One region of the Streptomyces sp. NPDC017246 genome, then DNA from elsewhere that is predicted to be linked to it. Evidence: riboswitches for the same ligand, from Rfam matches in the RefSeq annotation. Region 1 holds a riboswitch; each other region holds the start of a gene.

Region 1 (10,182 bases):
TGCCAGGTCGCGGCCGCACCCGGTCCGGACGGAGGCACGCCCTGCCCGGCCGAGGCGGTCGGAACCGCACCCGGACCGGCCGGCCGCGACCCCGGGCCGGCCGTGGTCGCACCCCGGCCGCGTGCCGCCGGGCGGGTGCTCGTGGCGACCGCGAGGGCCTCCGCGAGCCCGCCCATCTCGACATGGACGACGACGACCGGCTTGGTCGGGGCGGGGGCGGACGCGACGGCCTCGCGGAGGGAGGCCGCCAGGACCTCGCCGTCGCCGAACTCGGTGGCGCCGTTCTCGCCGACCCACGGGATCGCGTTCACGACGACCGCGTCGGAGGTCTCGTCGACGAGCGCGGCCGCCAGCGCGTCCCGGAAGTCCGCCGGCTCCGCCGCCGTCGTCAGGTCGAGGGGCCTCAGCGGACGGAGTCCCTCGGTCAGGCAGGCGTCGTACGTGAGGAGGCCGAGCGACTCGGAGTTGCCGAGGATCGCGACCCGGGGCCCGGCGGGCAGCGGCTGGGCGGCGAGGAGGAGTCCGGCGTCGACGAGTTCGGTGACCGTGTCGACGCGGATCACCCCGGCCTGGCGGAGCAGCGCGGAGACCGTGGCGTGCGGGATGCGGGTGACCGGCACCCGGTGGCCGGGCGGGGCGCTGCCGCTGTGCCGGGCGCCCTTGACGACGACGACCGGCTTGACGGCTGCGGTGCGGCGGGCGAGGCGAGTGAACTTCCGGGGGTTGCCGATCGACTCCAGATAGAGGAGGACGACATCGGTGCCGGGGTCGTCGTACCAGTGCTGGAGGAAGTCGTTGCCGGAGACGTCGGCCCGGTTGCCGGCCGAGATGAAGGAGGAGAGTCCGGCGCCCCGTCGGTGCAGCCCGGCGAGGAGGGCGATGCCGATGGCGCCGGACTGGGTGAAGAGGCCGATCCGACCGGCGGCCGGCATCTGGGGGGCGAGGGAGGCGTTGAGCCGGACGTCGGCGGTGGTGTTGATGATCCCGAAGGCGTTGGGACCGATGATCCGCATCCCGTACGAGCGGGCCTGCCGGACGAGCTGACGCTGCCGCTCGCGCCCGGCGGCCCCGCTCTCGGCGTATCCGGCGGAGAGGACGACGAGGCCCTGTACGCCGTGTTCCCCGCAGTCGGCGACGGCGTCCGGCACCCGTTCGGCGGGGACGGCGACGATCGCGAGGTCGACGGGCTCCCCGATGGCGCCCACGGAGCGGTGGGCGGGGACGCCGTCGAACTCCACGGCCCCGTCGCTCTCGCCGAGCGCGGCGTTGACCGCGTACACGCGGCCGGTGTAACCGGCCGCCAGGAGGTTGCGCAGGACGGTCCGGCCGACGCCGCCCGGCGCGCGCCCGGCTCCGACGACGGCGACGGACCGGGGGGTGAGGAGACGCTGGACGGAGCGGGCCTCGGCGCGCTGTTCCCGTGCCCGCTGGACGGCGAGGGAGCGGTCGGTGGGCTCGAGGTCGAGGTGGAGCCGTACGGACCCGTCCTCGAAGCTGCGCTTCTGGGTGTAGCCCGCGTCCGTGAACACCTTGATCATCTTGGTGTTGGCGGGGAGCACCTCGGCGGCGAAGCGCCGGATGTCCCGCTCGCGCGCGACCGCGGCGATGTGTTCGAGCAGTGCGGAGGCGACGCCGCGTCCCTGGTGGGCGTCCTGGACGAGGAAGGCGACCTCGGCCTCGTCGGCCGGCGCGGAGGCGGGCATTCCGCGGTGGTCGATGCGGTCGTAGCGCACGGTGGCGATGAACTCGCCGCCCACCGTCGCCGCGAGTCCGACCCGGTCCACGAAGTCGTGGTGGGTGAAGCGGTGGACGTCCTTGGCGGAGAGCCGCGGGTAGGGGGCGAAGAAGCGGTAGTACTTCGACTCGTCCGAGACCTGCTCGTAGAAGCTGACGAGGCGTTCGGCGTCGTCGGCGGTGATGGGGCGGATGCGCGCCGTGCCGCCGTCGCGGAGCACCACGTCCGCTTCCCAGTGGTCGGGATAGTCGTGCGCCGGTGGCTCCGGGCGCGCGGGTGACGCCGGTTGTTCCGCCGCTTCCGACTGCTCCGACGCGCTCTCCATGGGGTCAGCCTACGGCCGCGACACGGCCCCGGCACCGGTCGCGCGGCGAGTGCGCTCCGTGCAAGGTGGGGAGCACGCCGTACACGGCGCGAGAGGGCCGAAAGGCGGTCCGGCCCGGGCCGGAGGTCGGCACGAGCACGCAGCATCCCGTGAGAGACTGGTCTAGACAACCCCTTAAGACTTGAAGGGCAACACCATGGCTGAGCGCCGCGTCAACGTCGGCTGGGCCGAGGGCCTGCACGCCCGCCCCGCGTCCATCTTCGTCCGTGCCGCCACGGCTTCCGGCGTTCCGGTGACGATCGCCAAGTCCGACGGCACCCCCGTGAACGCCGCCTCCATGCTCGCGGTGCTCGGCCTGGGCGCGCAGGGCGGCGAGGAGATCGTCCTCGCTTCGGAGGCCGACGGCGCCGAGGCCGCTCTGGACCGTCTGGCGAAGCTGGTCGCCGAGGGTCTCGACGAGCTCCCCGAGACCGTCTGATCCGGGTCGAACCCGCCGTACGCCCCACCGCGTACGACGAAAGGCCGTGACTGCCGAAATTCCGGCGGTCACGGCCTTTCGCTTTCCCGGCGCCCGCTTTTCGGGCAGCACAGAACAACGGCGCCGAATTCCTATTCTTTGTATACGGCGTGCACGTTAATTCCGGGCACTCGCCCTGTTGACTGCATGTTGCGAAACCCTCACACGGCTGCGGTCCGGCCTTTTGAGCCGGTGCAGCGACTGCGAGCGCTCGGCGTGCAGCGCGGTCAGCGCCCGCGCCCGCTCGGCGTCACCGCGCGCCACGGCGTCCACGATCGCGCCGTGCTCCGCCCAGGCCTCCACCGGCTGGGCGGGCTGCTCGACCGCGTACGTCCAGGCGATCTTGTGCCGCAGCTGGGTCAGCAGCGCCGTCAGGGCCGGACTGCCGGAGGCCTGCGCGAGCGTCTCGTGGAACCAGCCGCCGAGCGAGCGCAGATCCTCGCCCTGGCCGCGCCTGGCCCGCTCCTGACCCAGTCTGACCAGGCCGCGCAGCACCTTGAGATGGGCGTCCGTGCGCCGCTGGGCGGCGCGTGCGGCCCCCAGGGGTTCGAGCAGCGCCCGCATGTCGAGCAGATCGGCCGCCTCCTGCTCGGTGGGCTCGGCGACATGCGCGCCCGCGTGGCGGCGGGTGACGACGAAGCCCTCGGACTCCAGGGTGCGCAGGGCCTCGCGGACCGGGACACGGGAGACCCCGTACCGACGGGCGAGCTGTTCCTCGGTCAGCCGGCTGCCCCGCTCGAAGACGCCGGAGACGATGTCGTCCCGGATCGCCGTGCATACCGAGTGCGCGGGAATGCGCATGTCCGACCTCCGCCTTGGTCTGCGCGAGACAATTCGAGCGGCGCCTGTTCTGCGCCCGATCTGCGACTCTATTGCAGCGCGCCGGAATTTCCGATGCCTCAGCGGAATATGGATGCCTTTTGACCGACGAAAAGCCCCGGCTCAGTACGAGCCGGGGCTTTTGCGACGCGATGCGGTGCGGTGCGGGTCAGACGTTGACGCCCCGGGTCCGCAGGTAGGCGATCGGGTTGATGTCGGAGCCGTACTCGGAAGTCGTACGCGCCTCGAAGTGGAGGTGCGGACCGGTCGAGTTGCCGGAGGAGCCCGAGATGCCGATCTGCTGGCCCGGCTCGACGCTCTGGCCGACGTAGACCCCGATGGACGAGAGGTGACCGTACTGGGTGTACGTGCCGTCGTGCATCCGGATGACGATGTTGTTGCCGTACGCGCCGCCCCAGCCTGCCTCGACGACCGTGCCGGAACCGACGGAGACCACGCTGCTGCCGTAGGAGGCGTGGAAGTCGATGCCCGAGTGGCTGCCGGAGGACCAGAGCGAGCCACCGGTCTGGTAGCCGGTGGACACGTACGAGCCGGCGACGGGGAGCTGGAAGGAGGCCAGGCGACGGCGCTCGGCCTCGCGGGCGGCGCGCTCCTTGGCCTGGCGGATCTCCTTGGCCCGGGCCTCGGCCTTGCGCTTCGCCTCGGCCTCGGCCTTCGCCTTGGCGGCGGCCTCGAAGACCTCCTGCTCCTGCGCGGCGACCTGGGCGCTGACCCGGTCCGCGAGGGAGTCCTCGGTGATCACCTTGGTGAGGCCGGTGTCCTCGACGGAACGGTGGTCCGTGTCGGCGGCGAGCGCCGGGGAGGCGAGGGTTCCGATGACGCCGGTGGTGGCCAGCGTCGCGACGCCGGCGATGCCCACGGTGCGGCGCGCCGTCCGGCTCGGAGCACGGTGCTTCCCGGTGGCACGGGTGAACGCCATGTAGTGGCTGATCCTTTCCTTCCTTCTCGCCTACCGGGTTAGCTGACGGGTTCGGAGCAGGAAGGTCTCCTACGAGCCCCTCCGTACGAGACGAAGGCGCCCGATTCACCCCAGGGACTTCATATGGGTCCCCGGCTCCCCAGGCTCGCGCCTGACGGGGACTCGGCGATGACTGTCCGATGCCGCGGGTGCGGCACGTGCACTGACGAACAGCCGCACCGACGCTATGCGGATCGTCTTTCAATCACCAACCAGACGCGATTTTTGTAAGACATGCCACAGACCATACGATCACCCTTGCCGCCAATACGGACATACGGGAGGACCCCGACGAACCATGCCGTCGGGGTCCTCCTGTTGCCGTGTCAGAAGCACCGGCGCTCCGGAATCAGCCTTTCCGCAGCGGCCGGACCGGTCGAATCAGCCGGTCACGACGGTCACTTCACCGATGCCGAGCGCACGCACCGGCTCCGCGATCTGCGCCGCGTCGCCCACCAGGACCGTGACGAGCCGGTCCACCGGGAAGGCGCTCACGACGGCCGCGGTCGCCTCGACCGTGCCCGTCTCGGCCAGACGCGCGTACAACTGGGCCTGGTAGTCGTCCGGGAGGTGCTGCTCGAGCTGGTCGGCGAGCGTCCCGGCGACCGAGGCGGCCGTCTCGTACTTGAGCGGCGCGACCCCGACCAGGTTCTGCACGGCGGTCTCGCGCTCGGCGTCCGTGAGCCCCTCGGCGGCCAGCGTCCGCAGCACCTTCCACAGGTCGTCAAGAGCCGGTCCGGTGTTGGGGGTGTCGACGGAACCGCTGATGGCGAGCATCGCGGCGCCGTTCCCCCTGCCGTCGGAGCGGAGCACCTGCCCGAAGGCCCGCACGCCGTACGTGTAGCCCTTCTCCTCGCGCAGGACCCGGTCGAGCCGCGAGGTGAGGGTGCCGCCGAGGCAGTACGTGCCCAGGACCTGGGCCGGCCAGACGCTGTCGTGCCGGTCGGAGCCGACCCGGCCGATCAGCAACTGGGTCTGGACGGCGCCGGGACGGTCCACGACGACGACCCGTCCGGTGTCGTCGGCGGTGATCGGCGGCATCGGGAGCGGCTCGGCCGGCTCGCCGGTCCAGGCGCCCAGCGTCTCGGCGAGGACCTTGTCCAGGTCGACGCCGGTCAGGTCGCCGACGACCACGGCGGTGGCGGTGGCGGGCCGCACGTACGCCTCGTAGAAGGCGCGGACCGCGGCGGCGTCGATCGCCTCGACGGTCTCCTCGGTGCCCTGGCGCGGCCGGGACATCCGGGACTCGGCCGGGAAGAGCTCCTTGGAGAGCTGCTTGGCGGCACGACGGGCCGGGTTGGCCGTCTCGTGCGGGATCTCGTCCAGGCGGTTGCGCACCAGACGCTCGATCTCGGTGTCGAGGAAGGCCGGCGCGATCAGGGCCTCGGAGACCAGACCGAGCGCCTTGGGCAGCCGGGAGACGGGAACCTCCAGGGAGACCCGTACGCCCGGGTGGTCGGCGTGCGCGTCGAGCGTGGCGCCGCAGCGCTCCAGTTCGGCCGCGAACTCCTCGGCGCTGTGCTTGTCGGTGCCCTCGGAGAGCGCGCGGGCCATGATGGTGGCGACACCGTCGAGACCGGCGGGCTCGGCGTCCAGCGGGGCCGTGAGGAAGATCTCCACGGCCACGACCTGCTGGCCGGGGCGGTGGCTGGTCAGCACCGTCAGACCGTTGTCCAGGGCGCCGCGGTCCGGGGCCGGGAAGGCCCAGGGCCTGGCGACGCCCGGCGTCGGCTGCGGGTGGAAGTCCATGCTCGTCAAAGACGCGGCAGCGTCGGTCACTGGTCCGCTCCCTCTTCCTCGTCGCTGTCGCTCTGTTCGGTCGCCAGGGGCTCGTAGACCAGCACCGCGCGGTTGTCGGGGCGCAGCGTGGCCGCGGCGGCCTCACGCACCTCGTCGGCGGTGATGTCCAGGACCCGGTCGACGGCGGTGAGGGCGAGCTGCGGGTCACCGAACAGCACGGCGAACCGGCAGAGTTCGTCGGCGCGGCCCGCTACCGTGCCGAGCCGGTCGAGCCACTCGCGCTCCAACTGGGCCTGCGCGCGCTCCATCTCCTCGGGCGTGGGGCCCTCGGCGGCGAACCGGGCGAGCTCCTCGTCGACGGCCGCCTCGATCTGCGGGACCTCGACACCTCCCGAGGTCTTGACGTCCAGCCAGCCCAGCGAGGGCGCGCCGGCCAGCCGCAGCAGGCCGAATCCGGCGGCGACGGCCGTACGGTCGCGGCGGACCAGACGGTTGTGCAGCCGCGAGGACTCACCGCCGCCGAGAACCGTCAGGGCCAGGTCGGCGGCGTCGCACTCGCGCGTGCCGTCGTGCGGCAGACGGTAGGCCGCCATCAGCGCGCGGGCCGGGACGTCCTCCTCGACGACCTCGCGCAGCTGCTCGCCGATGACCTCGGGCAGGTCGCCGGGGCGCGGCGCGGGCTTGCCGTCGTGGCCGGGGATGGAGCCGAAGTACTTCTCGACCCAGGCGAGGGTCTGCTCCGGGTCGATGTCGCCGACGACGGACAGCACCGCGTTGTTCGGGGCGTAGTACGTGCGGAAGAAGTTCCGCGCGTCCTCCAGGGTCGCCGCGTCCAGGTCGGCCATGGAGCCGATCGGCGTGTGGTGGTACGGGTGGCCCTCCGGGTAGGCGAGGGCGGTCAGCTTCTCGAAGGCCGTGCCGTACGGCACGTTGTCGTAGCGCTGGCGGCGCTCGTTCTTGACGACGTCCCGCTGGTTCTCCATGGACTCGTCGTCCAGGGCGGCGAGCAGCGAGCCCATGCGGTCGGCCTCCAGCCAGAGCGCGAGCTCCAGCTGGTGTGTGGGCATGGTCTCGAAGTAGTTGGTGCGCTCGAAGCTCGTCGTGCCGTTGAGCGAGCCGCCGGCGCCCTGCACCAGCTCGAAGTGCCCGTTCCCGTGGACCTGCTTCGAGCCCTGGAACATCAGGTGCTCGAAGAGGTGGGCGAGGCCCGTGCGGCCCGGTACCTCGTGACGCGAGCCGACGTCGTACCAGAGGCAGACCGCGGCGACCGGGGTCAGGTGGTCCTCCGACAGCACCACACGCAGGCCGTTCGCCAACCGGTGCTCGGTCGCTGTCAGGCCGCCGGAGCCGGCCTCGGCCGTGGCCGTGTGACCCATGGGCATGTACGTCCCTTCGATCGCGATGTGAAAAAGTCCTGCCACTGTATGCAAGCGCGCCGACACCTGGCGAAGTTCCCGCCCGTTCGAGATGTCCCTCTTCCGGGTCGCGGTCGGCGTTGTCGGTGGCACGGTCCACAATGGTCCGCGTCAGATCAACCTTGTTGGTGAAGGAGCCGCAGCCGCGATGGCCCGCCGCAGCACGAAGACACCGCCGCCGGACGACGCGTTCGAGGAGCGAATCCTCGACATCGACGTTGTCGACGAGATGCAGGGCTCCTTCCTCGAGTACGCGTACTCCGTGATCTACTCGCGCGCCCTGCCGGACGCCCGTGACGGAATGAAGCCCGTCCAGCGACGCATCGTCTACCAGATGGGCGAGATGGGGCTCCGCCCCGACCGCGGCTTCGTCAAGTGCGCCCGCGTCGTCGGCGAGGTGATGGGCAAGCTCCATCCGCACGGCGACGCGTCGATCTACGACGCGATGGTCCGCATGGCGCAGCCGTTCTCCATGCGCCTGCCCCTCGTCGACGGCCACGGGAACTTCGGTTCCCTGGGCAACGACGACCCGCCGGCCGCCATGCGCTACACCGAGTCGCGGATGGCCCCGGCCGCGCTGCTCATGACCGAGTCCATCGACGAGGACACGGTCGACTTCTCGCCGAACTACGACGGCCAGGAGCGGGAGCCGGTGGCACTCCCCGCCGCCTACCCGAACCTGCTGGTCAACGGCGCTTCGGGCATCGCGGTCGGCATGGCGACCAACATGCCCCCGCACAACCTCGGCGAAGTCATCGCGGCCGCCCGCCATCTGATCCGCCACCCGGGCGCCGACCTCGAGACGCTGATGCGTTTCGTGCCCGGCCCCGACCTGCCGACGGGCGGCCGGATCGTCGGACTCTCCGGCATCAAGGACGCCTACGAGTCGGGCCGCGGCTCCTTCAAGATCCGCGCCACGACGAGCGTGGAGACGGTGACGGCGCGCCGCAAGGGCATCGTCGTGACCGAGCTCCCGTTCACGGTGGGCCCCGAGAAGGTCATCTCCAAGATCAAGGACCTGGTCGGTTCCAAGAAGCTCCAGGGCATCGCGGACGTCAAGGACCTCACCGACCGCAACCACGGGCTGCGCCTGGTCATCGAGATCAAGAACGGCTTCGTGCCCGAGGCGGTCCTGGAGCAGCTCTACAAGCTGACGCCGATGGAGGAGTCCTTCGGCATCAACAACGTCGCGCTGGTCGACGGCCAGCCGCTCACGCTCGGCCTCAAGGAGCTCCTGGAGGTCTACCTCGACCACCGCTTCGAGGTCGTCCGGCGCCGCTCCGAGTTCCGCCGTACCAAGAAGCGGGACCGGCTCCACCTGGTGGAGGGCCTGCTCGTCGCCCTGCTCGACATCGACGAGGTCATCCGGCTGATCCGGGAGAGCGAGAACTCGGCTCAGGCCAAGGAGCGCCTGATCGAGCGCTTCTCGCTGAGCGAGATCCAGACGCAGTACATCCTGGACACCCCGCTGCGCCGCCTCACCAAGTTCGACCGCATCGAGCTGGAGACCGAGAGCGACCGGCTCAACGGCGAGATCGACGAGCTGACCGGGATCCTGGACTCCGACGCGGAGCTGCGCAAGCTGGTCTCCGCGGAACTGGCCGCGGTCGCGAAGAAGTTCGCCACGGACCGGCGGACGGTCCTCCTCGAATCGGCGGGCGCCCCCGTCGCGGCCGTGTCCCTCGAGGTCGCCGACGACCCGTGCCGCGTGCTGCTCTCCTCCACCGGCCTGCTGGCCCGTACGGCGACGGCGGAGCTGCCCCCGGTCGACCCGGACGCGACCCGTGTGAAGCACGACGTGATCCTGTCGGCGGTGGCCGCCACCCAGCGCGGCGACATCGGCGCGGTGACCTCCGACGGGCGGCTGCTGCGGATCGCCGTGATCGACCTGCCGCAGCTCCCGGACACCGCGAGCGCCCCGAACCTGGCGGGCGGAGCGCCGCTCTCCGAGTTCCTGTCGCTGGAGGCGGACGAGACCGTGGTCTGCCTCACGACGCTCGACGAGGCCTCACCGGGGCTCGCCCTCGGCACGCTCCAGGGCGTGGTCAAGCGCGTCGTCCCGGACTATCCGGCGAACAAGGACGAGCTGGAGGTCATCACCCTCAAGGAGGGCGACCGGATCGTCGGCGCGACCGAGCTGCGCACGGGTGAGGAGGACCTGGTCTTCATCACCTCCGACGCCCAGCTGCTGCGCTACCCGGCCTCGCAGGTACGGCCCCAGGGCCGCCCGGCAGGCGGCATGGCCGGCGTGAAGCTGACGGCGGGCGCCGACGTGATCTCGTTCACGGCGGTCGACCCGGCGGCGGACGCCGTCGTGTTCACCGTCGCCGGCTCCACGGGCACCCTGGACTCCTCGGCGGCCACGTCGGCGAAGCTGACACCCTTCGACCAGTACCCGCGCAAGGGCCGCGCGACCGGCGGTGTCCGCTGCCAGCGCTTCCTGAAGGGCGAGGACGTCCTGATCCTGGCCTGGGCGGGCACCACCCCCGCCCGAGCCGCCCAGAAGACCGGCGCCCCGGTGGAACTCCCGGACATCGACCCGCGCCGAGACGGCTCGGGCACCCCGCTCCCCCACCCGGTGGACGTCCTGGCGAGCCCGGCCTCCTGAGCAGCTTCCGCCGGGAGGAGACCCCGGGCGTCAGGCGAGCGAAC
Region 2 (10,182 bases), on a different contig from region 1:
GGGTTGACGCCGGGTGACATATGCCACCGATAAAGAATTTGCCAAGCCGGAATAGACCGGGACCGCGCCGGAGGCCCGGCACGTGTGTGCCGGGCCTCCGAGTGACGACGGGGCGTCAGATGTTCACACCGTGCTGACGCAGGGTGGCGATCGGGTCGATGTCGGAGCCGTACTCCGGCCCGGTGCGCATCTCGAAGTGCAGGTGCGGCCCGGTGACGTTGCCGGTCGCGCCGGAGAGGCCGATCCGCTCTCCGCCGCTTACGGTCTGGCCGGCGGAGACGGCGATCGAGGAGAGGTGGGCGTACTGCGAGAAGGTGCCGTCGGCGTGCTGGATGACGACCTGGTTGCCGTACGCGCCACCGTCGCCGGCGGAGTAGACGGTGCCGGGGCCGACCGCGACGATCGTGGTGCCGGTGGAGGCCATGAAGTCCACGCCGGTGTGGTAGCCGGAGGACCACATCGAGCCCGCGGCGCGGTACGGGGTGGACATGCCGCCGTTGACGGGGGCGAACCAGCCGGAGGAGGAGGTCGCGCCGGCCGAGGAGGAGCCGGAGGACTGCGTGCTCGCGGCCGGGGCGGCCGCGCGCTCGCTGCCGCGGGAGGCGCGCGGGGCCTCGTCGGTGTTCTTCGCCGAGGACTTCGCGGAGCTCTTCGGGGCGCTCTTGGGGGCGGCGGCCTTGGGCGCGGCGCTCTTCGGGGCGGCGGTGCTCTTGGCACCGAGCGTGAGCTTCATGCCGGGCAGGATGAGCGAGGGGTTCTCGCCGACGACCTGGCGGTTGTCCGCGTACAGCTTCTGCCAGCCCCCCGTGAGGTGGTGGTCGGCGGCGATCTTCGACAGGTAGTCGCCCCGCACGACGGAGTACGTCTTCGGAGCGGCCCGCACGGTGGCGGGCGCCGCCTTGGCGGTGGCGGGGGCCTTCACCTGGGCGGCGGCGGTGACGGCCTGGCCGGGAGCGGCGGCCGGGGCGGCCTGCTCGGCGGCGTAGGCGCCGGTGGCGCCGAGGAACGGGAGGGCGACAACGGCGCCTCCCGTGCCGGCGGCGACGATTCCGCGGGTCAGGGGGTTGATCTTGGGACGGCGGTGCTTACCCGTCGCGGGCATGGCGAATTCCTCTCCGGCGCCTGCGAGGTGAGCTGTCGGGTTCGGACTGGAGATGCCCGGCCGCGTTCTCACGCGGCTTCACCCCAAGCCGTCCTGCGTCGCGGGACCGGCGTACTTCCTTGGGTCCCCCGCTCCTGCCACGCATGGGATGAGTGGTATTCCGGACGGTGGCAGGATTCGGCGGTCCGACCGGATTGACGGTGACGCTAGACGAGCGGGTCGGGGCGAACAAGCCAATGATTTCTCCCGGCTTTCCCCGTACGGCCTTTCACCCGGAATTCCGGTCACCCTCCGTGGATGACGGGCCTTCGATTTCCTTTTTCCGTACGGCAATTGCCCCGGGCCCCCGGCCACGATCCGTCACTTCTATGACGCTGCTCACGCGCTCGGGCTCATCTCACCTGTAAACAGGGCGCGTTATGCACAACGCCTCAATTCGGACAGATCACCCATTCCCGTCCAGGGGGGTGCGCCGCAGGGCCGCCACCTGGATGATTGCCCCTGGAACCGATCTCGCGTCGGGCACCCGAACGTCGACCATCAGGAGCATCCGTGACGCAGCAGCTGCCGCAGGTCCCGCCCATCGAAACGAACGAGCCCGAGCTGGCCGAGGTCCGCAACTTCCGGGACGTGGGCGGCCTGCCGACGACGGACGGGCGTGCCGTGCACCCCGGCCGCCTCTTCCGCAGCGGCCACCTCGCCCACGCCACCGAGGAGGACGTCGCCTTCCTCGACTCGCTGGGCCTGCACACCGTCTTCGACTTCCGGAACCTGGCCGACCGCAAGATCGAGGGTCCGGACGTGGACCTCCCCGGCGTGCGGAACGTGAACATACCGCTCAACGACCCCGCCGACGGCAAGGAGTTCTGGAAGCTGGTCCGCGACGGCGACATCGAGCAGCTGCGGGACATCCTGGGCGACGGCAAGGCCGCCACCCGTATGTCCGACTCGTACCGAAAGATGGTGGTCGAGCGGACCGCGGAGCACAGCCGCGTCCTGCACTCCCTGGCGGAGGACAGCCTCCCCGCCCTGATGCACTGCGCGGCCGGCAAGGACCGCGCCGGGCTCTCCATCGCGATCACCCTGCTCGCCCTCGGCGTCGAGCGGGAGGCGATCGAGGCCGACTACGTGAAGTCGAACGACCCGCACCGCCGCTACAAGGTGCGCCGCAGCTCCACCGCCCCGGACGCGATGTCGCCCGAGGTGATGGAGCTGCTGAGCCCGCTGTTCGACGCGCGGGTGGAGTACCTGCGGGGCGCCTTCGAGACGATCGAGGCGACCTGGGGCTCGGTGGACACCTACCTCGCCGAGGGCCTGAAGCTGGCCCCGGAGACCCTCGCGCGCCTGCGGGAGCGGCTCCTCACCGAGGTGTGACCGGGATCTACTGGTTCTGCCCGCCGAGCATGAAGAGCAGGTAGAGGAAGCCGGCGAAGAGGTGCCCGGCGATCAGATAGGCGAAGAGGCGCAGGACGAGACCCTTGGGGAACTTGCCCTCGCCTCGCTCTTCGCCGGTGACAGGTCGTGACTTCTCGGACATGTTCATCCTTTTCTGCCGAAGGAAGGACGTGGGATCAGCGGCGGTGCGGAGTCCCGTCGCCGAGGCACAGCTCGGCCGCGGGACTCTGCATCAGGGTGTGGACGAAGAGCAGCTCGGCCCCGCCGGGGGTCGCGGCCCCGATCCGGTGCGGGGTGAGCGAGTCGAAGTGCGCGCTGTCCCCGGGATCGAGGACGTGGACGGCCTCGCCCAGCGCGAGCCGCACCCGGCCCTCCAGGACGTGGATCCACTCCTCGCCGGGATGGACGCGCACGATGTCGCCCCGGGTGGCGTACGGCACGTGGACCCGCAGGCACTGCAGGGCGCGTCCGGCGCCGCCCGCCTGGCGGTAGATCCAGCCGTCGGCCTCGACGGGCTCGGAGCGGCCGGCCCGGACGACGGGGTCGCGCTCGGGCGGTGCCTCGCCGAGGAGCTCGGAGACCGTCGTACCGTAGATACGGGCGAGGGCGAGCAGCATAGGGAGCGAGGGCTGCCGGTTTCCCGTCTCCAGGCGCGAGAGGTGGGCCGGCGAGAGCCCGGCCCGCTGGGCGGCGGCCTCCAGGGTGAGCCCCCTGCGGCGGCGCAGGGCCCGCAGCTGCGGGGCGACGTCGGGCAGGACGGCGGGGTCGGCCGGGGCGCCGGAAGCGGCGGATGCGGCACGCGCGCCGGACGGGGCGGCTTCGGGCGGAACGCCCGGAGTGGTGGGGTCCGGGGAGGCTTCCCCGGGGACGTGGTCCATGCGTCCATTCCGCCAGGATCGTGCCTCTGAGGCAAGTTTCTTGCCTCAGAGGCAAAAGTCCCGGGATCCGGCGGCTCAGCGCTGGGCGACCGCCTGCTTGACCAGTGTCCTCCCGAAGTCCCACATCAGCCCGCCACCGCCGTGAGCCTCGTCCATCACCGCCGTGAAGGCGGTGACGAACCGGTCCACGTCCGCCTCGTCGATGACCAGCGGCGGGATCAGCTTGATCACCTCCAGATGGTCCCCGGAGACCTGGGTCAGAATCCGGTGCCGCTGGAGCAGCGGGACGACGACCATCTGGGCGAAGAGTCCCTTGCGGGCGGCCTGGAGCATCGTCCAGCGCCCGCGGAGCCCCAGCGAGGACGGCCGGCCGAACTCGATCCCGATCATCAGGCCGCGGCCGCGGATCTCGTGGAGGAGCTCGTACCGGGGCACCAGCTCCCGCAGACGCCCGGAGAGCAGGTCGCCGATCCGGCGCGCGTGCGCGACCGTCCCCTCGTTCTCCATGACCGAGAGGACGGCGAGTCCGGCCGCCATGGCCTGCGCGTTCGATCCGAAGCTCGCCGAGTGGACCAGGACCCGGTCCATCGACGAGTAGACCTTCTTGAAGATCCAGTCCTTGCCGAGGGTGGCGCCGACCGGCACATAGCCGCCGGAGAGCGCCTTGGCGACACAGACCAGATCCGGTTCGACGCCGTCCTCGTGCTGGTAGGCGTAGAAGTCGCCGGTCCTGCCGAGGCCGGTCTGCACCTCGTCGGCGATGAGCAGGGCGCCGTGCCGGTGGAGCAGCTCCTGGGCGGCACGGAGGAAGCCCGGCGGGGCCGCGTGGACGCCCTTGCCCTGGATGGGTTCGACGACGAAGGCGGCCACGTCGCCCTTGCGCAGTTCCCGCTCCAGCGCGTCGAGGTCGCCGAGCCCGATCGCCGTGTCGGGCAGCAGCGGGGCGAAGCCGTCCCGGAAGCCGTCCTCCCCGTTGACCGAGAGCGAGCCGGTGGTGAGCCCGTGGAAGGCGTGGACGCAGTAGAGGACCCTGGGCCGCCCGGTGGCGTACCGGGCGAACTTGAGGGCGGTCTCCACGGCCTCCGTGCCGCTGTTGCCGAAGAAGACGCGGTCGAGATGCGGGCTGTGGGCGAGGAGCCGCTCGGCGAGGAGTCCGGGGAGCGGCTGGCAGTCGAAGCGGGTGAGGTCGGCGAGCTGGGCGTCCAGGACGTCGTGGAGGGCCCTGCGGACGACGGGGTGGTGCCGTCCGAGGCCCATCACGCCGAAGCCGGCGAGCATGTCGAGGTGGTCGACACCGTCGGAGTCCCAGAAATGGGCGCCCTCGGCCCGCTCGTACACCTTGTCGAAGCCGATGGTGTGGAGCATGCGCGGCAGCTGGTGGTTGAGGTACCTGGCGTGGAGCTCGTACCGCTCGCCGCCGCGCTCGGCGAGCAGCGCCCCGAGGTCGAACTCGCCGCTCATCGCTCCCCCGTCCTCACGCGTTGTTCCCGGAGACGGTCTCCCTGACCGCGCGCAGGGATTCCTTGAGGGAGCCCATGGTGGCGAGGACGGCCGTGGGCTCGTAGCCGCAGTGCGCCATGCAGTTGGCGCAGCGCGGGTCCTTGCCGCGGCCGTACTTGTCCCAGTCGGTGTCCTCGATGAGTTCGCGGTACGTGGGGACGTATCCGTCGCTCATGAGATAGCAGGGTCGCTGCCAGCCGAAGAGCGAGTAGTTCGGAATGGCCCAGGCGGTGCACGGGAAGTCCGCCTTTCCTTCCAGGAAGTCCAGGAAGAGCGGCGAGTGGTTGAGCCGCCACCGGCGCCGGTTTCCGCCCGCGAAGGCCTTCTTGAAGAGTTCGCGGGTCTGCTCGACGCCGAGGAAGTGTTCCTGGTCGGGGGCCTTCTCGTACGCGTACGCGGGAGAGATCATCATCTCGTCGACCTGGAGGTCGTCGTTGAGGAAATTGAGGACCTCGATGATGGTCTGCGGGGTGTCGGTGTTGAAGAACGTCGAATTGGTGGTGACGCGGAAACCGCGCCGCTTGGCCTCCTTGATGGCCGCCACCGCCTCGTCGAACACACCCTCCTTCGCGACGGACTCGTCGTGCCGCTCGCGCAGGCCGTCGATGTGCACGGCGAAGGCGAAGTACGGCGAGGGGGTGAAGTTCTCCAGCTTCTTGCGGAGCAGCATGGCGTTGGTGCAGAGGAAGACGTACTTCCTCTTGGCCACCAACTGGCGCACGATCTCATCGATCTGAGGGTGCATCAGGGGCTCGCCGCCCGCGATGGACACCATGGGGGCGCCGGACTCCAGGACCGCGCCGACCGCCTGGGCGACCGGCATGCGCTGCTTGAGGACACCTGCCGGGTGCTGGATCTTTCCGCAGCCCTCGCACTTGAGATTGCAGGCGAACAGCGGCTCGAGCTCGACGATCAGCGGGAACTTCTCACGCTTGCGGAGCTTCTGTTCGAAGAGGTAGGTCCCGACCCTGATGGACTGACGGAGCGGCATGGCCATAACTCGCTCACCTCCTGGGGAGCAGCAAAGAACGGTGCCATTCGAAGAACGCGGGAAGGACGGCACGAAGAACACGGAAGGCCGATATTCCCCCGCGTACCGTGCCGATCCGGACCAGTTCATGTTCTGGAGCGTCCACGACCACCCGGACGGCCGCAACCGGGCGGGCGTCCGGCCCTCCGCCGAGGCCCGCCGCGGTGCGGAGCGCGCCCGCCGTCCGCAGGGTCGCCGCGGACTCCATGTCGACGGCGATCGCGCCGGTGGCGAGCAGCGCGGCCCGCTCGGGGCCGCGCACCACATGGTCGGAGCCGGCCAGCGGCCCCGTGTGGACGGCCCGCCCCGGTACAGCCCTGACCAGAGCCTTCACCAGGAGTTCCGACCCGGTGCAGAGGGTGACGCCGTCCGGGCCGCGGGTCTCGTCGGCGACGATCAGGTCCCCCGGGTGCATACCGGGGGCGAGTCCCGCGCAGAAGCCGGAGGCGATGACGGCGGCGTCCCGCCATCCCTCCTCGCCGAGCGCCCGGGAGACCGCCCTGCGGGCCCGGTCGGGGCCCATGCCCGTACGGAGCACCTTGAGGGGCCCGGGGGCGCCGGCCCGGTCCCCGCTGCGCAGGGCGAGCTGTTCGATGCCGAGCGCGCAGGCGATCAGCAGCGGTGGCGGGGCGCCGGGGCCCGGTTCGCGGCCCATCACCCCTCCTTGGCGGGCGAGGGCTCCCCGTACACGTAGCGACCGAGCGCCGTGAGGGGGAACACCAGCCGGTAGAGGTGGTAGTTGATGGAGAAGTCCCAGGGGAAGCCCGTGCCGGTGAAGTACGGCTCGTCCCAGGAGCCGTCCTCGCGCTGGGTGGCGGCGAGCCAGGCGATGCCCCGCCGGACGGGCTCGGAGTCGCGCTCGCCGGCCGCGAGGAGGGCGAGCAGTGCCCAGGCGGTCTGGGAGGCGGTGGTGGCGCCGCGCCCGATCCATGCCTCGTCGTGGTACGAGCGGAGGTCCTCGCCCCAGCCGCCGTCCTCGTTCTGGGTGGACCTGAGCCAGTCGACGGCGCGGCGGATCGCCGGATGGGAGACGGGCAGCCCGGCGGCGGTGAGCGCGGGGAGCACCGAGCCGGTGCCGTACAGGTGATTGACGCCCCAGCGGCCGAACCAGGCGCCGTTCGGCTCCTGGTGGGCGAGCAGCCACTCGACTCCCCTGCGGGTGCGGGGGTCCTGGGCGAGCCCCTCGTAGGCCAGCATCTCCACCACATGGGCGGTGACGTCGGCGGAGGGCGGGTCGATCACCTCGCCGAAGTCGCAGAACGGCAGCCTGTTGGGGAAGGCGCTGGTGTTGTCGGCGTCGAAGGCGCCCCAGGCTCCGCCCCGAGACTGCATGCCCAGCGTCCAGCGGGCGCCCCGGGCGATGGCCGCCTCGACCCGCGCGGGGTCGGGGTGGGCGACCCGGCGGAGCGCGAGGAGCACCTCGGCGGTGTCGTCGGTGTCGGGGTAGTTGTCGTTGTGGAACTCGAACGCCCAGCCGCCCGGCGGCAGTCCGGGGCGCCGTACCGCCCAGTCCCCGGTCCGGGTGACCTCCTCGTCGAGCATCCAGTCGACGGCCTTCACCAGGGCCGGGTGGTCGGGCCGCAGCCCCGCGTCGGCGAGCGCGACGGCGGCGAGACAGGTGTCCCAGACCGGCGACTGGCAGGCCTCGACCATCCGCGAGCCGTCCTCGCGCCACACCGCGAAGCGGTCGAGCGACTCCAGTCCGGCCCGCATGACGGGGTGCTGGAGGTCGTAGCCGAGGAGGTGGAGGGCGATGACCGAGTAGACGGCGGGGGGCTGGATGCCGCCCCAGCAGCCGTCGTTCTCCTGGCGCTCGACGATCCACCGCGCGGCGAGGTTCATGGCGGTCCTGCGCAGGGCGCGCGGCGCCACCCGGTGGTAGGCGTGGAGGGCCTTGTCGAGCCGCTGGAAGATCCCGTCCCAGCCGGTGGCCGGGGCGAGCGGCCGGGGCGGGTTCGGCCGGGCCGGGTCGGTGTGCAGCTCGTCGAGCGGGAAGGGCGCGGGGCGGACCGGGCGCTTCGCGGAGACGACGGTGAGCGGCACGATCGTCTGCCGGGCCCAGCAGCCGAAGTCGTAGATGTTGAGCGGGAACCACTTCGGCAGGAAGAGCAGCTCCGGGGGCAGTTCGGGCAGGTCCTCCCAGCGCCACCAGCCGAAGAGGGCGAGCCAGATCCGGGTGAAGACCCGGGCGGCGGCGATACCGCCGCCGGCGCGGACCCAGGCGGCGGCCCGGGCCATGTGCGGGGCCTCGGGCGGGTCTCCGGCGAGCCGGAGCGCCACATAGGCCTCGACGGTGGCGGAGAGCTCGCCGGGTCCGCCGTAGAAGGTGGCCCAGGCTCCGTCCTCGCGCTGTTCGCGGCGGATGTGGAGGGCCGCGGCGCGGGTGGTGTCGGCGTCGAGGATGCCCAGGAACTGGCGGAGGAGGAGGTCCTCGGCGTCCATGGTGACGTTGGTCTCCAGGTCGCCCTTCCACCAGCCCTCGGGGTCCTGTCGGGCGAGCAGGTTCCCGACGGCCCGTTCCGCGGCGCGCGCGGCGGTCCCGTCGAGGTCCGGCGCCGTGGCGTCGGTGTCGTGCGTCGTGCTGGCCGCGGCTGCCCGGGGGCCCACGGCCCCGGCGCTTCCGTCGGTCGTCGCTGTCATGGCTTCCCCTTTGCGCAGTCGGTTACTTCTGCTTCTACGGGTCTGCCGTCGGCCGGCGCCGGAAGGCACCGGCCGGCGACCGCGAACTCATATCAGGGTGATGGTGATCATCTCTTCCGTACGACCACGAAGTCGGCGAGCGCGGTGAGCTGCGCCCGCACACCGGCGGGCATGTCCACCTCGTTCAGGGCCTCGATCGCGACGGCGTGCTGGCGGCGGGCCTCCTGGGAGGTCCACTCGCGTCCACCGGCCTCCTCGATGAGGGCCGCCCGGGTGGCGAACTCCTCCTCGGAGAAGGTGTCGAAGTCATTGGACTTGGCGTCCGCGGCGAGCAGTTCGCCCAGCCGCTCGGAGGCCTCGCCGCCGGCGGCGAGGGCGGCGACGACGGGCAGGGACTTCTTGCGCTGGCGCAGGTCGCTCCAGGTCTGCTTGCCGGTGGCCTCCGGGTCGCCCCAGATGCCGAGCAGGTCGTCCACGGCCTGGAAGGCGAGCCCGAGGTGGTACCCGTACTCCTCCAGCTTGTCGGCGGTGCGGTCGTCGGCGCCGCCGAGGACGGCGCCGATGGAGACGGCGCAGGCGAGCAGGGCGCCGGTCTTGTTGCCCTCCATCTCCAGGCACTCCTCGACGGTGACCCGCTCGCGGTGCTCGTAGGAGATGTCCTGGGCCTGGCCGTCGATGAGCTTGCGGCTGGCGGTGGTGAGCCTGCGGGTCGCCCGGCCGGCCTCCACGGTGCCGAGCTCCAGCAGGATCTCGTTGGCCAGCGCGAACAGGGCGTCGCCGACGAGGATGGCCTGCGCGGGGCCGTGCACCTTCCACACGGTGTCGCGGTGACGGCGCTGCTCGTCCCCGTCCATGAGGTCGTCGTGCAGCAGCGAGAAGTTGTGGACGAGCTCCACGGCGACGGCGCCGGGGACGCCGACCTCGGGCGCGGCACCCGCGGCCTCGGCGGACAGCAGGGCGAGCGCGGGGCGGACGGCCTTGCCGCCGTCGCCGTCGGCGGGGTTGCCCTGCGCGTCGATCCAGCCGAAGTGGTAGGCGGCCACGGTGTCCATGGGCGCCGCGAGGCGGTCGACGGCCGCGCGCAGTACGGGGGTGGACAGGGTCCGTCCCCGCTCCAGCAGTGCGGACACGTCCGCGGTGTCGACGGCCGGATTACCCGGCGGCACAGTCGGCACGGTCTCTCCTCTTGTTCCGGTACTCACACTCATGCCGCCTCCTGTAGCGGGTGGTCATGGCGGCGGCCGAGGGCGGAGAGCGCGGCGCCCGCGGCGCTGAAACCACTGCGGACGGCCCCCTCCATGGTCGCGGGCCAGCCGGTGGCGGTCCAGGCCCCGGCCAGGTAGAGCCCCGGTGCCTGGGTGCGGGCGCCGGGGCGGAGCCGGCCGACGCCCGGGGTGGGGGCGAACGTGGCCATCCGCTCCCTGGTGACGAAGAAGTCGCGGATACCGGCGCCGCGCGCGGCGGGCAGCAGCCGTTCCAGCTCGGGGAGGTACTTCTCGCGCAGGGCGGCGACGGGCTCGTCGATCTCGTCCTGTGCGGCGGACTGGGAGACGGCGAGGTACTGGCCGCCGCCGGTGAGTCCGGAGGAGTCGGTGCGGTCGAAGACCCACTGCACGGGGGAGCCGAGAGCGGTGAAG
Region 3 (10,182 bases), on a different contig from region 1:
CACCGTCTCCTTCGGTGTGTACGCGGATGTCGTCCAGCGCCCCGAGTACCGCGACGACAAGGCGGGCACCGCGTTCGAGGCCCTGCCCGATCTGCTCCAGGGCGGCGAGGGCGACCGTCTCGACGCGACGGCCGACAAGCTCCGGCTGCCCGCGCAGCAGGCGCTGCTCGTCAGCAACAACCCGTACGCGGCGCCCGATCCGTTCAATGCCGTCGCCGCCCGCAGACCCCTGCTCGACGGGGGTGAGCTGGGGGTGATCGGCATCCGCGTCGACGGGGCCGCCCAGGCCGCCGAGCTGGCCGTACGGGGCACCCAGGCGACCGGCCTGAACGTGCTGACGGCCGCTCGGGTCGAGGTGACCGGGCAGGCCGTGGAGCCTCCCGGCACCATCTCCGTCGCCGTCGACGGGGAGGCGCTGACCCTGCCCACCCCCGTCGTCTGCACGCTCCGCCCCCGCGCCCTGCGGGTCCTGGTGCCGCGCCACCGGCCCGGCGCCATCGAGCCACAGCCGCCCATGGACTGGCGGCGCATCACCGAACTCGCCTTCCGTCCCACCCCGAGGAGCCGCACATGACCGGCACGACCGAGAGCACGATCGGGACCACGGACGGAGCGGCGCCTCCGGGCTCCGTCCGGGCCGTCCTCAGGGATCTCCGCGCGATCGACGGCGCGGTGTACGCCGCCGTGGCCGCGACCCCCACCCCCACGCTCGACACGGCGCTCCGCCGGCTCTCGCACACGGCCGACCACTCCAAGATCTCGTTCGCCGTGGCGGCCGCGCTCGCCCTGGTGCCCGGCCGGCCGCGCCGGGCGGCCCTCGCCGGTGTCGGGGCCGTGGCGGTGGCCTCGGCCACGGCGAACCTGCTCGGCAAGCGGCTGGTCCGCAGGCCGCGGCCGGACCGGGAGGCGGCCCGGGTGGTGGTGGCCCGCCATGTGACGATGCCGGACTCGGCCTCCTTCCCCTCCGGGCACACCGCGTCGGCGGTGGCCTTCGCCACCGCCGTCGGGGTGGTGCTGCCCCCGGCCGCCGTCCCCCTGCAGATCCTGGCGATGGCCGTGGGCTACTCCCGCGTCCACACCGGGGTGCACTACCCGGGCGACGTCGCCGCGGGCGCCGTCCTCGGCATCGCGAGCGCCGCCGCCTCCCTGGTGGTCGGAGCCTCCCTGACGGCCCCCAAGGAGAGCTGAGAGGGCGTCAGGGACGGCGTGGAGCCGGGGCGGGGGCGTCGTGCGGGCGTCGGAGGGACACCGTGGGGGCTGCGGAGGGGTTCGCCTCAGTACGTCGCCCGCGCCAGCTCCTCCTCCGAGAAGCCGAGCGCCGCGATCCGCTCCGGGTCCGCCAGGATGTGCAGCTCGACGATCCGGTCCCCGGCGATCGTGAACGCCATGAGGGCGCCGGGGCGCCCGTCGACGACCGACAGGACCGCGGGCGCGCCGTTGACGACGACCCGCAGCGCTCCCGTACGGAACTTGGCGTAGGTGAGGGCCTGCGCGATGACGGCCTCGGCGCCCCGGACGACCTTGGAGACGGCCGCGAGGGTCCGGCCGCCGTCCGCGCGCAGCACCACGTCCGGGTCGAGGACGGTGAGCAGCCCCTCGAAGTCGCCGCCGTGCGCGGCGGCGAGGAAGGCGTCGGCGATCTCCCGCTGGCGCCGTGCGTCGGGACCGGCGGCGGGGGTGGCGTCCTGGACCCGGCGGCGGGCGCGGCTGGCGAGCTGGCGGGTGGCGGCCGGGGTGCGGTCCACGATCCGGGCGATCTCGTCGAAGGAGACGGCGAACATGTCGTGCAGGACGAACGCGAGCCGCTCGGCCGGCCCCAGGGTCTCCAGGACGACGAGGAGCGCGAGGCCGACGGACTCGGTGATCTCGGCCGCGTGCTCGGGGTCGGCGATGTCCCCGACCCGGACCACGGGGTCGGGGACGTAGTACTCCAGCGGGTCCTCGCGGCGCGAGCCGCGGGAGCGCAGCATGTCGAGGCAGACGCGGCCGACGACGGTGGTCAGCCAGCCGCTGAGGTTCTCCACCCCGCTTACGTCGCTGCGGCTGAGCTTGAACCAGGCCTCCTGCACGGCGTCCTCGGCCTCGCCGAGCGAGCCCAGCATCCGGTAGGCGACGGCCCTCAGGTGGCCCCGGTCGGTCTCGAAGCGGCGGGCCAGCAGTTCTTTGTCGTCGCGGTCCTGGTCCACTGGTCGTTCTCCCCGTTCGCTTGCCGTCATGTCCTCATGACGGATGGAACCGCGCCGATGTGACACCGGCGGCGGCGGTGGCGGAGGGGGAGTCGGCGGCTCTCACCGTCCCGATGCGTGAGATCCACGCCGTCCCCCGGCGAAGGCCCGGGATTCCCCGGCCGATGCCCCTGACCACCGTGGATCCTCGCTTCAGCACGGTGATCATCGTCCGTAGATTGATCACCATGACGACGACAACGACGCAGGTCAACCCCGTACTCCGCACCCCGCCGGCCTCTCCCGCCGCCGCTGCCGCGTACTTCTCCGCCAGCCTCGTCTTCCACGCCGATGTCTCCGACGTGGCCTCCGCGCTGGCCACCGCGGCCGCCGACGGCACCGACCCGGGCTTCGTGGTGATCGACTCGCGGTCGACCGCCTCCTGGGACCAGGGGCACGTCCCCGGCGCGATCCACCTGCCGACCGCGCTCGTCCCCGAGCAGGCGGAGCAGCTGCTCGACCGGTCGGTGCCGGTCGTCACGTACTGCTGGGGTCCCGGCTGCAACGGCGCCACGCGTGCCGCGCTGGCCCTCGCGGAGCTGGGCTTCCAGGTGAAGGAGATGCTCGGCGGCTTCGAGTACTGGGTGCGTGAGGGCTTCGCGTACGAGACCTGGGAGGGCCCCGCGGAGAAGGCCGCGGACCCCCTCACGGCGCCGGTCGACTCCGACGACTGCGGGTGCTGAGGAATCCGATTTCGTGATCGCCCCGCTCATGCCGTAGAGTCGTGTTTACCGACGCGGGGTGGAGCAGCTCGGTAGCTCGCTGGGCTCATAACCCAGAGGTCGCAGGTTCAAATCCTGTCCCCGCTACTCAGTAGCAACGAAGGCCCGGATCCAGTCACTGGATCCGGGCCTTCGTCGTGTGCGGGTGTGCCCCGGGGCGGGGCGCCCACGTCGGCTTGACCTTTACGCGACGTCAAGATTTAGCGTTCTCGGTATGGAGTGGTCGATCCAAGAGATCGCCAGGAAAGCCGGCACCACCAGCCGCACCCTTCGGCACTACGGGGAGCGCGGACTGCTGGAGCCGAGCCGGATCGGCGCGAACGGTTACCGGTACTACGACCAGGCGGCGCTCGTGCGGCTGCAGCGCATCCTGCTGCTGCGCGAGCTGGGGCTCTCCCTGCCCGCCATCGCCGAGGTCCTCGAAGGCCAGCGGGACACGCCGGCCGCCCTGCGCACCCATCTGCTCCTCCTCGAACAGGAGCGGGAGCGGATCGGCCGGCAGATCGAGGCGGTGCGGACCACTCTCCACAAGACCGAGAACGGAGAAGAACTCATGGCGGACGAAGTGTTCGACGGATTCGATCACACGCGGTACGAGAAGGAGGTCACCGAGCGCTGGGGCCGCGACGCGTACGAGAAGGGCGACCGCTGGTGGCGCTCGCTCGACGCCGCGCGGAAGAAGGCGTTCATGGACGAGCAGACCGGCATCGCCCGCGCCTTCGCGCGGGCGCTCGGGGACGGCCTGGCCGCCGGCAGCGACGAGGTGCAGGCGATCGCCCGGCGCCAGGTCGCCTGGCTCTCGGCCACCACGACCCCGAGCAAGGAGTACGTGATCGGCCTCGGCCGCATGTACGTCGACGACCCGCGCTTCACCGAGAACTACGACAAGCACGGCGAGGGCACCGCCGTCCTCGTCCGCGACGCGATGGAGATCTACGCGGAGCGGAACCTGTAGGGGTGTCCTCCCGCCCGAAGTGAACGGTGTCCGAAAACGGGCACGCCTCTTTGCGGCCGCGCGCTGCCGCACCGTAACGTCATGCGCACCATGCGTGACGGGACAGCGATCGACGTACGACGGCGGGCGCCCGCCGTCCTCGTCCTGCTCGCGCTCATCGCCCTGCTGGTGAGCGTCTGCCACGGGACGCACGGGCATCATCCGCTGCCCTTCCCCGACGACACGGCCACCGTCGCCGCCCCCGCCCTGCCGCACGGCTGCGAGCGGCCCGGGGACACCTGGGCCTTCGACGTCCATCTGCCCGCCCTGACGGTCCCGCAGCCCGCGGCGCCCGTCGCCGGCGGTGCCGCACTTCCCGCCGACGGCGAGGTCCTCCCCGCCGATCCGCGCGCGTGCCGCGCCCGCGACCGGGCGGGACCCGGCCCCGAGCCGGGCCTGCTGCTGATCGCCCTCGGAGTGAACCGGAACTGAGCCGGGTCGCACGACACGACCAGGCTCCCTTTCGGCGTACCCACTCCAAGGACGTACTCCTGATGAACAACCTGCTGCCCGTCGCCGCGTCGGCGTCCCTCGCCGCTCAGGCCGTCGGCAACACCCCCGTGCTGTGGATGGACGACGGCTACTGGGCCAAGCTCGAAGGCTTCAACTTCGGCGGTATCAAGGACCGCGCCGCCCTCCACATGGTCGAGCGGGCCCGCCGTCGCGGAGAGCTGCGGCCCGGCGCCCCGATCGTCGAGTCGACCTCCGGCACCCTCGGTCTCGGCCTCGCCCTGGCCGGTGTCCTGCACGGCCATCCCGTCCATGTCGTCACCGACCCCGGCCTCGAACCGATCGTCGAGCGGATGCTCGTCGCCCACGGAGCCACGGTCCACGTCGTCCCGGAGCCGAGCCCGCGGGGCGGCTGGCAGCAGGCCCGGATGGACCGGGTCGCCGAGCTGCTCCTGTCCCTCGACGGGGCCTGGTGGCCCAACCAGTACGGGAACCCCGACAACCCCGAGGCGTACACGGGGCTCGCCGCCGAACTGTCCGGGCAGCTCGACCGGATCGACGTCCTCGTCTGCGCGGTCGGCACCGGGGGCCACTCGGCCGGGATCTCCCGGGCCCTGCGCGCCACCGGCAGCCCCGCCCTCGAACTGGTCGGCGTGGACTCCGTCGGCTCCACCGTCTTCGGACTGCCCGCCGGCGAGCGGCTGATGCGCGGCCTCGGCTCCTCCATCCACCCGGACAACGTGGACCACGGGGCCTTCGACGAGATCCACTGGGTGGGCCCCGCCGAGGCGGTACGGGCCGCCCGCCGCCTGGCCTCGCGCCACTTCGCGACGGGCGGCTGGAGCGTCGGCGCGGTCGCGCTGGTCGCCGGGTGGCTGGCCCGCACCCGGCCGCGCGGGACGCGCATCGCGGCCGTCTTCCCCGACGGGCCGCAGCGGTACTTCGACACCGTCTTCAACGACGAGTTCTGCGCGGCGCACGGCCTTCTCGCCGGACCCGTACGGGAGGACCCGGCCGGATTCGAGGCGGGCGCGCCCGTCGACGGCTGGACCCGCAAGGTCCTGGACCGGGCGGGGCGGGCCCGTTGAGCACCACGACGGCGGCTCCCCGGGGCGGGGTGTGGAAGCAGAGCCGTACCTTCGAGCCGGCCGTGCGGCTCCTCTTCCTCAACCAGCTCACCATCAACCTCGGCTTCTACATGCTGATGCCGTACCTGGCCGCGCACCTCGCGGACGGGCTCGGCATGGCCGCCTGGGCGGTGGGGCTGGTGCTCGGCGCCCGGAACCTCTCCCAGCAGGGCATGTTCCTCGTCGGCGGGGCGCTCGCCGACCGGCTCGGCTTCAAGCCGCTGATCGTGGCGGGCTGTGCGCTGCGGACGGCCGGCTTCGGGGCGCTGGCCTTCGCCCAGTCGCTGCCGATGCTGGTCGTCGCCTCGCTCGCGACCGGTCTCGCGGGGGCGCTGTTCAACCCCGCGGTACGGGCCTGTCTCGCGGCGGAGGCGGGGGAGGAGCGCCGGGTGGAGGCCTTCGCGCTGTTCAACGTCTACTACCAGGCGGGCATCCTGCTCGGGCCGCTCGTGGGGGTGGCCCTGACAGGGGTGTCGTTCCGGCTGACGTGCGGGGTGGCGGCGGTGCTGTTCGCCGGACTGACCCTGGTGCAGCTCAGGTACATGCCCGTACGGCGGGGGAAGCCGGCGCCGGCGGGGGAGGAGCGGGGGCAGTTCCGCACGGTGCTCGCCCACCGCACCTTCTGGCTCTTCTCGCTCGCCATGACCGGCTCGTACGTGCTGTCCTTCCAGGTCTATCTGGCGCTGCCGCTCGCGGCGGGCGGTACGGGGCCCACGACGGCGCTCTTCGTCGTCTCCGCCCTGGTCGCGCTCGCCGGGCAGCTGCGGATCACGGCCTGGTGCAAGCGGCGGCTGAGCCGGGAGCGGTGTCTGGTCCTCGGGCTCGCCCTGATGGGCGGGGCCTTCCTGATCCCGGCCGCCCTGGGGCGGGGCCTGGTGGGGCTGTTGTCCTGCTCGGCGGTCCTGGCCGTCGCGAACGCGGTGCTCTACCCCTACGAGATGGACACCGTCGTCGCCCTGTCCCGGGGGCGCTGGGTGGCCACCCACTACGGGCTCTACAACACGGTCTGCGGGATCGGGATCACCCTCGGGAACCTGGGGACGGGCGCGCTGCTCGATGTGACCGGATGGTCGGCGATGCCGTGGCTCGCGCTGTGCGCGGTGGGCCTGACGTGTGCGGCGGCGATGGCGCTCCTGGCGCGCGGGGGCCGGCTGGCGGAGGGTGCCGCGGCGGCGGACTGAGCCGTCGCACGCGCGCGTGCCCGGGCCGTACGCCAGTCGGCCCCGTGGGAGTCGCCGCCCCGCGGGGCCGCGGCCACCCTGGGAGGGCGCGGTACGGGCCGCGCCCGGGTACGGACGGGGGAGGGGAGCACAGGTGGGGCACCCCCCAGGAGCGTTCGGCGGGCGGCGGGGCGGCGGGGGCCGCCGCCCGTACCCCCGTGCCCGGAAGTTCATCCGGGCACTGCCGCCGCTGATCATCCTGGGCGGTGTCGTCTTCGACCTGCTGACACCGGCCACCTACACGGCGGCGCCGCTCTTCTCCGCGGCCCCGTTGATCGCCGCGCCCTTCTTCTCCACCCTCACGACGCTCCTCACCGGGATCGCGGCCGTCCTCGCCTCCGTCGAGCTGCACCACTACAACGGCACCATCACCGACATCCCGTCCCTGACCGAGACCCTGACCGTCCTCACGGTCGCCGCGCTCGCCCTGCTCATCAACCGGGTCGTGCGCCGCAGCGGCGAGCGGCTGGCCTCCGCGCGGGTCATCGCGGAGACCGCGCAGAAGGCGGTGCTGCCGATGCCCGCCGAGCGGATCGGCGGGCTGCAGTGCGCGGCCCGTTACGAGGCGGCGCAGGCGGACGCGTTCATCGGCGGCGACCTGTTCGCCGTCCAGGACACCCCCTACGGGGTGCGGCTGGTGCTCGGCGACGTCCGCGGCAAGGGGCTGGACGCGGTCGAGGCCGTGGCCGTCGTCATCGGGGCCTTCCGGGAGGCGGCCGAGCAGGAGCGGACCCTGGAGGGCGTGGCGGAGCGCCTCGAACGGGCCCTCGCCCGGGAGGGCACCCGCCGGGACGGGCTCGACGCCTTCGAGGGGTTCACCACCGCCGTCCTCGCCGAGATCCCGCGCGGCGACGGAGGGGGCACCTTCGAGGGTTTCGTACGGGTCGTCAACCGCGGGCATCCGCCCCCGCTGATGCTGTACGCGGACGGGCGTCTGGAGGCGCTGGAGCCGAGCGAGCCGGCGCTGCCGCTCGGCATGGGCGATCTGGCGGCGTGGCCGGACCGGGCCGAGGGGCGGCCCTACCCGCCGGGAGCGACGCTGCTCTTCTACACCGACGGCCTCTCGGAGGCGCGGAACGCGGCGGGTGTCTTCTACGACCCGGGGGAACGCCTGGCCGGCCGGATCTTCCCGGGCCCCGAGGAGCTGCTCGACGCGCTGGTGGGCGACGTACGGCTGCACACGGGCGGCGGGTCGACGGACGACATGGCGCTGCTCGCGGTGAGCCGTCCGGCGGCGGGGCAGCCGGAACGGCGCCGGACGATGCCGGTGGTGCCGCCGGGCGGTCCCGGCGGCACCCGTGGCGGGCCCGGCCGCAGGCCCGGTCACCGGCCGTAGTCGCGGGGTGTCGCTGCGATAACAATTGACATAACGTCAGATCGCGAGAGTTCCACGGCCCCTTACTGAAGGGGGGTCAACTCGGGCCATTCCCTCCCAATTCAATGAATGATCAAGAGGAACGGCTTGGAATCGGGACCCCCTGTCTATTAACGTTCGATAACGCAGCGCGGTCGTCCCAGCCGTCGCAAGAGGCGGCACCGTGCGCACGCGCCGAATCCTGAAAAGGAACCGGGGAACCACTACTTGGGGTGAATCGGGCCCTTCGCACCTGGTGCGACCGTGCCCGTAGGAGACCTTCCTGCTCCGAACCCGTCAGCTAACCCGGTAGGCGAGAAGGAAGGAAAGGAGCGCGCCTTCGTGGCGTCCAACACTCCCGCACCCGAAGCCCCCTTCGATGCCTTCGGTGGTGGTGCGGGTCCTTCCGCCCCGGACACCGAGTGGAATCCCACCGAGGACTCCCTCCGCGCCCAGAACCGTTCCGGCGGCCGTCACCGGGTCGTCAAGCAGCGCTCCAACTTCGCCCGTTCCTCCACCGTCCTCGGTGTCGGCGTGATCGCGGCCGTCGGCGCGGGCGGCCTCGCCACCGCGCAGGAGAAGCCCCCGGTGGCCATATCGCTCCCGGACCTTCCCGACCTCCCGGACCTCCACCTGCCGGACCCCCACGACCTTCCCGGTGTCGGCGACCTCCTCCCCGAGGAGACCCACGAGACGGTCAGCGCGGCCCGCGCCAACCCGAACCCGCTCACCGTCGCCACGTACGCCACCCTCGACGACACGCAGGACGCGGCGACCGGCCGGACCGCGCAGGCCGTGACCGGCGCCGGCGACGCGGGCGAGGCCCTGCGGGCCCGCATCCTCCAGCAGGCCGAGCAGCAGCAGGCCTCCGCCGACGCCGCCGAGAAGGCCGCGGCGGAGAAGGCGGCGGCGGAGAAGGCCGCCGCGGAGGCGAAGACGAAGGCCGACGCGGCGGAGAAGGCGGCCGCCGAGGCGAAGGCCAAGGCCGAGGCGGAGGCCAAGGCGAAGGCGGAAGCGGCAGCCGAGGCGAAGGCCGAGGCCGAGCGCCTCGCCAAGCTGGCCGCGAGCTACTCGATGCCGCTCTCCTCGTACAGCCTCAGCGCCACCTACATGCAGTCCGGTTCGATGTGGTCCTCCGGCTACCACACGGGCCTCGACTTCGCCGCTCCCACCGGTACCCCGCTCAAGGCCGTCCACGGCGCCACCGTGAAGTCGGCGGGCTGGTCCGGCTCGTACGGCTACCGCATCGTCCTGGAGCTGGAGGACGGCACCGAGGTCTGGTACTGCCACCTCTCGTCCATGACGGTCGGCGCGGGCCAGACCGTGGGCACCGGCGAGACGATCGGCCGCGTCGGCGCCACCGGCAACGTCACGGGCGCCCACCTCCACATGGAGGTGCACACCTCCGGCGGTGACGGCATCGACCCGGCGCAGTGGCTCCGCTCCAAGGGCCTCAGCCTCTGACACCACCCCGGAATAGCCCCGGCGGTGCGGACGGTTGACCGACCCATGACCTCCCTCCGCCCGCTGGGCCGATCCGACCTGCACGTCTTCCCGCTCGCCCTGGGCGGCAACGTCTTCGGCTGGACCGCCGACGAGGCACAGTCCTTCGCCGTCCTCGACGCCTACACCGCCGCGGGCGGCAACTTCGTCGACTCCGCCGACGTCTACTCGGCCTGGGCCGAGGGCAACCGGGGCGGCGAGTCCGAGACCGTCATCGGCCGCTGGCTCGCCTCGCGCGGCAACCGCGACGACGTCCTCGTCGCCACCAAGGTCGGCGCCCACCCCCACTTCAAGGGCCTCTCCGCCACCACCATCAAGGCGGGCGCGGAGGAGTCGCTGCGGCGCCTCGGCACCGACCGCATCGACCTCTACTACACGCACTTCGACGACGAGTCCGTCCCCGTCGAGGAGATCGTCACCGCCCTCGACCAGCTGGTGAAGGACGGCAAGGTGCGGGCCGTCGCCGCCTCCAACATCTCCCCGGAGCGGCTGCGCGCCTCCCTCGACTTCGCCGAGGCCGAGGGCCTGGCCCGTTACGTCGCCCTCCAGCCGCACTACAACCTGGTCTCCCGCGACACCTACGAGGG

Evidence for each region. Region 1 has a riboswitch for cyclic di-AMP ahead of ACH4MY_RS32400 (M23 family metallopeptidase). Riboswitches for the same ligand answer to the same signal wherever they lie in the genome.
Region 2: another riboswitch for cyclic di-AMP. It lies ahead of ACH4MY_RS02775 (peptidoglycan DD-metalloendopeptidase family protein); the one in region 1 lies ahead of ACH4MY_RS32400 (M23 family metallopeptidase).
Region 3: another riboswitch for cyclic di-AMP. It lies ahead of ACH4MY_RS04580 (M23 family metallopeptidase); the one in region 1 lies ahead of ACH4MY_RS32400 (M23 family metallopeptidase).

What each region holds. Positions count from the first base shown of each region.
Region 1 is NZ_JBIRMW010000018.1:105,159-115,340, reverse strand. Features, by position in the region: gene ACH4MY_RS32415 (GNAT family N-acetyltransferase) at 1-2,060, opposite strand, end outside; gene ACH4MY_RS32410 (HPr family phosphocarrier protein) at 2,257-2,538, shown strand; gene ACH4MY_RS32405 (GntR family transcriptional regulator) at 2,695-3,378, opposite strand; gene ACH4MY_RS32400 (M23 family metallopeptidase) at 3,566-4,336, opposite strand; cyclic di-AMP (ydaO/yuaA leader) riboswitch at 4,349-4,514, opposite strand; gene ACH4MY_RS32395 (M16 family metallopeptidase) at 4,757-6,124, opposite strand; gene ACH4MY_RS32390 (M16 family metallopeptidase) at 6,151-7,497, opposite strand; gene ACH4MY_RS32385 (DNA topoisomerase (ATP-hydrolyzing) subunit A) at 7,679-10,138, shown strand.
Region 2 is NZ_JBIRMW010000001.1:623,573-633,754, forward strand. Features, by position in the region: gene ACH4MY_RS02775 (peptidoglycan DD-metalloendopeptidase family protein) at 116-1,102, opposite strand; cyclic di-AMP (ydaO/yuaA leader) riboswitch at 1,107-1,295, opposite strand; gene ACH4MY_RS02780 (tyrosine-protein phosphatase) at 1,655-2,476, shown strand; gene ACH4MY_RS02785 (DUF6126 family protein) at 2,484-2,639, opposite strand; gene ACH4MY_RS02790 (helix-turn-helix domain-containing protein) at 2,674-3,375, opposite strand; gene ACH4MY_RS02795 (aspartate aminotransferase family protein) at 3,451-4,836, opposite strand; gene hpnH (adenosyl-hopene transferase HpnH) at 4,850-5,872, opposite strand; gene ACH4MY_RS02805 (1-hydroxy-2-methyl-2-butenyl 4-diphosphate reductase) at 5,880-6,560, opposite strand; gene shc (squalene--hopene cyclase) at 6,560-8,545, opposite strand; gene ACH4MY_RS02815 (polyprenyl synthetase family protein) at 8,653-9,753, opposite strand; gene hpnE (hydroxysqualene dehydroxylase HpnE) at 9,750-10,182, opposite strand, start outside.
Region 3 is NZ_JBIRMW010000002.1:2,675-12,856, reverse strand. Features, by position in the region: gene ACH4MY_RS04630 (diacylglycerol/lipid kinase family protein) at 1-574, shown strand, start outside; gene ACH4MY_RS04625 (phosphatase PAP2 family protein) at 571-1,188, shown strand; gene sigJ (RNA polymerase sigma factor SigJ) at 1,275-2,216, opposite strand; gene ACH4MY_RS04615 (rhodanese-like domain-containing protein) at 2,414-2,908, shown strand; tRNA gene ACH4MY_RS04610 (tRNA-Met) at 2,961-3,034, shown strand; gene ACH4MY_RS04605 (MerR family transcriptional regulator) at 3,162-3,902, shown strand; gene ACH4MY_RS04600 (hypothetical protein) at 3,984-4,373, shown strand; gene ACH4MY_RS04595 (PLP-dependent cysteine synthase family protein) at 4,436-5,479, shown strand; gene ACH4MY_RS04590 (MFS transporter) at 5,476-6,699, shown strand; gene ACH4MY_RS04585 (PP2C family protein-serine/threonine phosphatase) at 6,833-8,074, shown strand; cyclic di-AMP (ydaO/yuaA leader) riboswitch at 8,276-8,423, shown strand; gene ACH4MY_RS04580 (M23 family metallopeptidase) at 8,435-9,556, shown strand; gene ACH4MY_RS04575 (aldo/keto reductase) at 9,602-10,182, shown strand, end outside.